Regions from separate parts of the Raoultella sp. genome, predicted to be linked through region 2. Evidence: riboswitches for the same ligand, from Rfam matches in the RefSeq annotation. Region 2 holds a riboswitch; the other holds the start of a gene.
The links. A riboswitch is a leader RNA that binds a small molecule or an ion and turns the genes downstream of it on or off. The one in region 2 is predicted to bind cobalamin.

Region 1: linked by a shared signal. The riboswitch ahead of cbiB (adenosylcobinamide-phosphate synthase CbiB) and the one ahead of btuB (TonB-dependent vitamin B12 receptor BtuB) in region 2 are both predicted to bind cobalamin.

Annotation. Positions count from the first base shown of each region.
Region 1 is NZ_JBCNNS010000016.1:2,444-6,869, forward strand. Features, by position in the region: gene amiC (N-acetylmuramoyl-L-alanine amidase AmiC) at 53-1,306, shown strand; gene cobD (threonine-phosphate decarboxylase CobD) at 1,321-2,406, shown strand; cobalamin riboswitch at 2,442-2,601, shown strand; gene cbiB (adenosylcobinamide-phosphate synthase CbiB) at 2,759-3,718, shown strand; gene ACZAHD_RS04280 (cobyric acid synthase) at 3,815-4,426, shown strand, end outside.
Region 2 is NZ_JBCNNS010000172.1:2,080-6,505, reverse strand. Features, by position in the region: gene btuB (TonB-dependent vitamin B12 receptor BtuB) at 1-1,813, opposite strand, end outside; gene murI (glutamate racemase) at 1-12, opposite strand, end outside; cobalamin riboswitch at 1,881-2,060, opposite strand; gene trmA (tRNA (uridine(54)-C5)-methyltransferase TrmA) at 2,176-3,276, shown strand; gene ACZAHD_RS20285 (YijD family membrane protein) at 3,332-3,691, opposite strand; gene fabR (HTH-type transcriptional repressor FabR) at 3,707-4,342, opposite strand.

The DNA.
Region 1 (4,426 bases), on a different contig from region 2:
CGGTCAATCTGTCTGTTTTGAGTACGAATACGTTTTATTGCTTGGGAGTGGCATGCCGGGATACAAGTCAGGATTAAGCCGTCGTCGTTTTTTACAAGGGGCGGGCGCAATGTGGTTAATGAGCGTCAGCCCGCTGGGTTTCGCGGCCGCCGCGCAGGTCGTCGCCGTGCGCGTCTGGCCGTCGTCAACTTATACGCGCGTTACGGTAGAATCCAGTCATGTGCTGAAATATCGGCAGTTTGCGTTGAGCAATCCGGAACGGCTGGTGGTGGATCTCGAAGGCGTCAATCTTAATTCCGTGCTAAAAGGCATGGGGGCGAGTATTCGCGATGATGACCCTTATATTAAGTCCGCGCGCGTCGGCCAGTTTGATCCGCAAACCGTGCGCATGGTCTTTGAACTCAAGCAGAACATCAAACCGCAGCTCTTTGCTCTGGCGCCGGTAGCCGGCTTTAAAGAACGTCTGGTGATGGATCTCTATCCTTCGACCGCCACGGATGTTCAGGATCCGCTGCTGGCGTTACTGGAAGATTACAACAAGGGCGATCTCGAACGTCAGGTTCCTCCGGCAGAAAGCGGGCCGAAGCCGGGTAAAGCCGGGCGCGACCGGCCTATCGTGATCATGCTCGATCCGGGCCACGGCGGTGAAGACTCCGGCGCGATCGGCAAATACCATACCCGTGAGAAAGATGTGGTGCTGCAGATTGCTCGCCGGCTACGGGCGCTGATCGAAAAAGAGGGCAACATGCGGGCCTATATGACCCGCAATGAGGATGTCTTCATTCCGCTGAAGGTTCGCGTGGCCAAGGCGCAAAAGCAGCGCGCCGATCTGTTCGTGTCGATTCACGCCGATGCCTTTACCAGCCGACAGCCGCGAGGTTCATCGGTCTTTGCCCTGTCGACCAAAGGCGCCACCAGTACCGCCGCGAAATTCCTCGCGCAGACCCAGAACGCTTCTGACCTGATCGGGGGCGTCAGCAAGAGCGGCGATCGCTATGTCGACCATACGATGTTCGATATGGTGCAGTCGCTGACCATCGCCGATAGCCTGAAGTTTGGTAAAGCGGTGCTGCAAAAAATGGGCAGAATCAATAATCTGCATAAAAATCAGGTGGAGCAGGCGGGCTTTGCGGTGCTGAAAGCGCCGGATATTCCGTCGATCCTGGTGGAAACGGCGTTTATCAGTAACGTCGAAGAAGAACGGAAGCTGAAAACGGCGACCTTCCAGCAGCAGGTGGCGGAGTCGATTCTGGCAGGAATTAAAGCCTACTTCGCCGATGGCGCCACGCTGGCAAGGCGCGGATAACGCGGGAGCGGGAAATGGCGTTACTGAAAAGCGCGCACGGCGGTAATACCCGGGAAGCCGCTGCGCTGCTGGGCATCGCGGCGGAACAGCTGCGGGATTTCAGTGCCAATATTAATCCTCTTGGCATGCCGGAAAGCGTCAGACGCGCGCTGATCGAGAATCTTGCCCAGGCGGAGCGCTACCCTGACGTTGAATACCAGCAGCTGCACCTTGCACTGGCGGAACATCACCGTATTCCCGCACCGTGGATCTTGGCAGGCAATGGCGAAACCGAATCCATTTTTACGCTCGTTCACGGGCTGAAGCCGCGCACGGCGATGGTGGTGAAACCCGGTTTTGCGGAATATCGCCGTGCGCTGCAGACAGTAGATTGCACTATCCTCGAGTTCGCGCTGCGGGAAGAAGATGGCTGGCAGCTAACCGACGCGATTCTCGAGGCGCTGACGCCAGAGCTGGACTGTTTATTCCTCTGTACGCCCAATAATCCGACCGGCCTGTTACCGGAACGCCCGCTGCTTGACGCGATTGCCACCCGCTGTCGGGACGCCGGCATCACACTCATTCTGGACGAAGCGTTTATCGATTTTATTCCCGACCAGCCGGGATTTATCCCCTTTCTGCAGCACAATCCGCATATCTGGGTGCTCCGTTCGCTCACCAAATTTTACGCTATTCCCGGCCTGCGTCTGGGCTATCTGGTTAACAGCGATGAACGGGTGGTGGCCCGACTGCGCGAGAAACAAATGCCGTGGTCGATCAATGCGTTTGCCGCTCTGGCGGGGGAAAGGGCGCTCAAGGATGACGCCTATCAGCAGGCCACCTGGCGATGGCTGGCGCAGGAGGGAAGCCGCTTTTATCAGGCCCTCCGCCAGCTTCCCGGCCTGACTGTATATCCAGGGCGGGCGAATTATCTTTTTTTACGTTGCCATTTCCCGGGGCTCGATCTGCAGCAGGCGTTGCTGCAGCAGCATATCCTGATCCGCAACTGCGCTAACTATCCGGGACTTGAAAACGGCTATTACCGCGTGGCAATTCGCAGCCCCGAGGAGAATCAACTGCTGCTTACGGCGCTCAGCACCATCCTCGCCGCTGCCGTCTGACTGCAAGCGACCGGCTCCTCCGTATGGCATAATAGGCCGCAGGATAACCAACAGGCCCAGGGAGGGGGTGAGCACGCCTTCGCAGCCCCGCAGCTGTGATGCTGACAACCCCGTCAATACCACCGGCCATGAATTCGGGAAGGGCGGGTGAGGAAGATGCTAAGCCACAAAACCTGCCTGTCGGTCATTACCAACAACTTCGGTGGGAAGTGGGTTGCTCAGATGCGTGCCGTCGTACGACGGCGTCAGACGCACCTTGCCACCCCGACCACCCTGAACAGGAACAGGGTATGGCGGTACGACTCCATTCATCTATTTGTGCTCGTAGGCGGGCGGCAACGAGGCCCGGGCGATGACGTTACTTGCCTGGTGCGTGGCCTGGATTCTCGATGTCATCATCGGCGACCCGCCGCGCTGGCCGCATCCGGTGCGCTGGATAGGCACTCTCATCACCTTGACTCAACGTATTGTGCGCCGGTATTGCCACAGCGATCGCGCGTTGCGCGTCGGCGGCGCTCTGATGTGGCTGACGGTGGTTGGCCTGAGCTGGCTCCTGTCCTGGAGTCTACTGACACTGGCGACAAGTCTCCATCCCTGGCTGGGTTGGGGTGTTGAAGTGTGGATGATCTTTACGGTTCTGGCCGGACGCTGCCTTACGGATTCCGCCCGGGAAGTTGAACGCCCGCTACGCGCGGGCGATGTGGCGCTAAGCCGGGAAAAGCTCTCCTGGATTGTCGGGCGCGAAACCGCACGGCTGCAGCCTGAACAGATAAATCGCGCGGTGGTGGAGACGGTTGCAGAAAACACCGTCGATGGCATTATTGCGCCGCTGTTCTTCCTGTTGCTGGGCGGCGCGCCGCTGGCGATGGCCTATAAAGCGGTTAACACTCTTGACTCCATGGTGGGGTATAAACATGAAAAATATCGCGCCATTGGTATGGTCAGCGCCCGCCTTGACGATGCGGCGAACTGTATTCCCGCGCGTTTGAGCTGGCTGCTGTTTAGCCTTGCGGCGTTGTTATGTCGCTACGACGGCGCGGGCGCCCTGCGTATTGGCTGGCGCGATCGCTATCAACACAGCAGCCCCAACTGCGCGTGGTCGGAAGCCAGCGTCGCCGGCGCGTTAGGGATCCGACTCGGCGGCCCGAATGACTATTTTGGCCAGCGGGTGGACAAACCCTGGATTGGCGACGCCGTACGCGATATTTCGGTCGAGGATATTCCCCGCGCCCTTCGCCTGATGTGGGTCGCCTCGACGCTGGCGCTGGTGATATTTATGGTCGCGCGGTATCTCTGGACAGGGATGGCCTGAGGGCGCAATCAGGATCGCCTTCCGGCGCCTGGCAGTGGCAGCACACAACAAGCAGGATGGGAAAACAATGCGAGAAAACGCGTGCGAGGAGGGCTCATGACGCAGGCAATCATGTTGCAGGGGACGGCGTCCGATGTCGGTAAAAGCGTGCTGGTAGCCGGTTTATGCCGCATTTTTTATCAGGATGGCTGGCGTACGGCGCCGTTTAAATCGCAGAATATGGCGCTGAATTCGGGGATCACGGCGGACGGTAAAGAGATGGGGCGGGCGCAGATCTTTCAGGCCGAAGCCGCCGGTATCGAACCCGATGTGCGGATGAATCCTGTCTTGCTGAAACCCACCAGCGACCTTAAAGCCCAGGTGGTGCTGATGGGCAAAGTGGCGACCGATATGGATGCGGTGAGCTACCACGAGTATAAACCGCGCCTGCGCGAACAGATTCTCACAGTCTATCGTAGCCTGGCACAGGAGTACGACGTGCTGGTGCTGGAAGGGGCCGGTAGTCCGGCGGAGATCAACCTGCGCGATCGCGATATCGTCAATATGGGGATGGCAGAGATGGCGCAGTGCCCGGTGATCCTTGTTGCCGATATCGACAGAGGGGGCGTCTTCGCCGCGATCTACGGGACGTTGGCGCTGCTTGAGGAGCAGGAGCGCGCGCGGGTGAAAGGGGTCATTATCAATAAATTCCGCGGCGACATCGCGCTG
Region 2 (4,426 bases):
TTTGGTAGCCATAAGCTGTCTCGTAATCTTTATCGAACAGGTTAGCTATTTTACCACGAACTGTCAGGTGCGAGGTGACCGGATATGACAATCCGATATCCCACAAACTTACGCCACCCATTTTCACACGTTCTGACGCATAGGTATTCGGATCGATCGCAACGTCGTAGCGAGTTCCCAGATAACGGTACGCCAGATTCCAGTCGAGATCCCAGACCTGCCAGTCCAGTTGATACTTAACCTGCTGCTTAGAGCGGCGAGCCAGTACTTCGTTGGTTTTCGCATTACGTGGGTCAACATAATCGTAAGAAATCTGATGGCCTACCGGGCCAGTGTCAAACTGCGCCGTGGCTTCCACGCCTTTGATACGCGCTTCATCAACGTTGTAGTAACGGTACGTATGCGGATCGCTGCTGATCAGATTATCAATATCATTACGATAACCTGTAATACGCCAGTTAACCGGTCCCGTCAGGCCTTCAAAACCGCCTTCCCACTGCTTACTCTCTTCCGGTTTAAGGTCTGGATTACCATAGTTCGCACTGTGGATCTGACTCATCGTAGGCGCTTTAAATGCGGTACCGTAAGAGGCTATCACGCGATAACCATCCACAAGCTCCCACGCTGCGCTGGTTTGCCATGTTCCATGGTTACCAAAGTTGGAGTTGTCGTCATTACGCGCCGCCGCTTCCAGCGTCACGCTGTTGAACTGCTGCATCGCTGAAACGAACACGCCGGTATTACGCTGCTCGTAGCCTTTATCCAGGTAGCCCGTTCCGGCCTGCGTCTTCTGCTTTTGCCAGTCCAGACCAGCACCAATGTTGCCATGACCGACTTCAACAGTATTGAGCCACTGGGTGGTGTACTGCTTCACATCATCCATCGTTGCGGAATCAGCATAGCGCCCTTTCTTCGGGTCATAGTTCTGATCTTTACTGCGCCCATAACCTGCCACCAGCTGTGACTGGAAAATCCCCTGGTTGTAACGTAGTCCCGTATCCCAGTTCTGGCTGTAGAGCTGGCGAGTATCCGGTCGCCCATCAACCATAAAGTTGGCGTCATAGTGATCGTAACCGTCATACGCAGTGCGGTTGTCATAACCAAAACCACGGAAGAAGCCGCTCACGCTGTCGGTAATCTGCTGTTCCACAGAGCCGTACAGTGACTTACTCATAAAGCCATCGCGGTCAGGCTGACGCGGTGCGTCCTGGGCTGCAATATCAAAACCACGGGTATAGGTATAGTTACCCGCCATCGTGATCCTGGTTTTATCAAGAACCTGCTGGAAAGAGCCATCATAGGTTTGGTAACCCTTAGACCCCACACCTGCAGAAATTTCCGCGCCCGGTTTATCGCGTCCGGTAATGATGTTGATCACACCGCCAATCGCGTCGGAACCATACAGGGCCGAACGTGGGCCACGAATGTATTCAATACGCTGAATCAGGGAAGTCGGGATCTGGCTCAGGTCGGGAACGTTGCTGATCCCGGCGTTATTCAAAGGAATACCGTCAATCAGCACCAGCACATGGCGAGATTCAGTTCCGCGAATAAAAGTCGAAGAGTTCGAGCCCATTCCACCGCTTTGCGCGATATCCACGCCAGGCAGACGTGACATGATTTCCACCACACTCTTTGCCTGCCAGCGTTCAATATCTTCGCGCGTCACAACAGATGTCGGAGCCAGAACGGTTTTTGCCGGTTGTTCAAAACGATTTGCTGTCACCACTAACGTGTCTGAATTGCTGTCTTGCGCCCAGCCAGAAAATGCCGTGACGGAGAGAGCCGTCATCAGCGAAGCTTTTTTAATCATTGTAAAAGCATCCGTAACATATAAAGGATGCCGCTGGTTTCATCAGTAGCACGCGATGATAGAAACCAAATGCGACGTATTCCGGCAGGTCTTCGGGCTTGGGGCGTGTTATGGATGAGGACTTCCCACCAGATATCGGCAGTGTCTGCACAATGCGTTCATCCCACCTTCCTTACCGCTGCGCGTCAGCCCCAGATTTACACTGGGTTCCCTTTTAACTCACAGGACCGGTTACACAATGCTATAATTAGAAACATATAGATGTCCAGACTTCTATAATTATATTTGATCCCTTATCCGGTCTGGACATCTCCTGCGCTTTCCCTACAATCCCCGCGTACTTATTTTATTCAGGATCCATCATGACCCCAGAACACCTTCCGACCGAACAATATGAAGCGCAGCTGGCGGAAAAAGTCGTCCGCCTGCAAAAAATGATGGTGCCTTTTGCCGCGCCGGTTCCGGAGGTGTTTCGTTCGCCGGTGAGTCATTATCGTATGCGTGCTGAATTCCGCCTGTGGCATGACGGCGACGATCTGTACCACATCATGTTCGATCAGCAGACCAAATCCCGGATTCGCGTCGATAGCTTTCCGGCAGCAAGCGAACTGATCAATCAACTGATGACTGAGATTCTTGACGGCGTGCGCGATAACCCGGTTTTGCGCCACAAACTGTTCCAGGTCGATTATCTGACGACCCTGAGCAACCAGGCCGTGGTATCGCTGCTGTACCACAAAAAACTCGACGATGAGTGGCGCCAGCAGGCCGAGATCCTGCGCGATACGCTGCGCGCGAAAAACCTCAACGTGCATCTGATTGGCCGGGCCACCAAAACCAAAATCGAGCTCGATCAAGATTACATCGATGAGCGTCTGCCGGTTGCCGGCCGCGAAATGATCTATCGCCAGGTAGAAAACAGCTTCACTCAGCCGAATGCCGCCATGAATATTCAGATGCTGGAGTGGGCGCTGGATGCCACCAAAGAGGCCACGGGGGATTTACTGGAGCTATACTGCGGCAATGGTAACTTCTCGCTGGCCCTGGCGCGCAACTTCGATCGCGTACTGGCAACGGAAATCGCCAAACCGTCGGTCGCGGCAGCGCAGTACAACATTGCGGCTAACCATATTGAAAACGTGCAGATTATCCGTATGGCGGCGGAAGAGTTTACGCAGGCCATGAACGGTGTACGGCAGTTTAGTCGCCTGCAGGGTATTGACCTGAAAAGCTATCAGTGCGAGACGATTTTTGTCGATCCGCCGCGCAGCGGGCTGGATAGTGAAACTGAGAAGATGGTACAGGCGTACCCGCGTATTCTGTACATTTCTTGTAATCCGGAGACTCTGTGCCAGAATCTGGAAACCTTAAGCCAGACCCATGACGTCACGCGTCTGGCGCTGTTCGATCAGTTCCCGTACACCCATCATATGGAGTGCGGCGTCTTATTAACCCGCAAGTAGGCGATTTTTACAGAACCCGGCACCACGATACTTGCCGGGTTCTGGTGTTAAGCGGTTACTCTGACGCCGCATCCTTACGGTTACGAATCCGGTAGCCGATCCAGAACACGGTAATCACCGACAGCACGGCCGGGAAGAAATTGGAGCCGATGTCCGGATATTCCGCGCGTACCACGGTGCTATACAGCAGAACACCGAGAATAAAGCAGGCAGCCGCCAGGCCAGGCAACCCCACGGGCATACTGCGGTTCTGGTAGCGCTGATGCAGACAGTAAATGGCCAACAGCAGAGACAGAACCGGGAAGATGGAAAAGGGAACAATCGAGCTGAACAGCGCGGCGAAGGTTCCATTAATGGATAAACCCGCGATCAGCGCCAGTAGCAGCGTACCTTTATCTTGAACTGAGTGTTTCATTGCTCGTCCTTCACGTTATTCGGAATGATTTGACATTTTTTCTTGTTCGCGGCGATACCAGTAATATGCGCCTTTCGAGATCATTCTTAGCTGCAGTACCAGTCGCTCTTCCAGTTGCCGGCGCTGTTCAGGGCTGACGTCCAGCGCCTCTGCGCCCGCGCTGAAAACGATAGTGACCATAGCTTCAGCCTGCGCTTCAGTAAAGGCGCGCGGCATATGGTTTTCGATTTCTAAATAATCGGCAAGTTCCGCGATGAAATGTTGAATTTCACGCGCCACGGCGGCACGAAACGCCGCAGATGTACCTGAACGTTCCCGTAACAACAGGCGGAAAGCGTTTGGGTTATTCCCTATAAATTCCATGAATGTGGAGACAGAGGTGCGAATCACGCTGCCGCCTTTGGCGATACGCTGCCGCGCCTGGCGCATCAGTTGGCGTAGCATGAGCCCGCTCTCGTCCACCATCGTCAGACCGAGTTCGTCAACATCGCGAAAATGGCGATAAAAGGACGTGGGTGCAATCCCTGCCTCGCGCGCAACTTCGCGCAAACTCAAGCTGGCGAAACTCCGCTCAGCACTCAACTGACTGAATGCGGCTTCAACCAGCGAACGTCGGGTTTTCTCTTTTTGTAGCGCTCTTACACCCATCACGATGTCTGAATCCTTCCAATAGACCTGCTGGCACTATACCAGAGATTAAAACTAATCGGTCTAGCCTGGTTTGTGAATGATTGT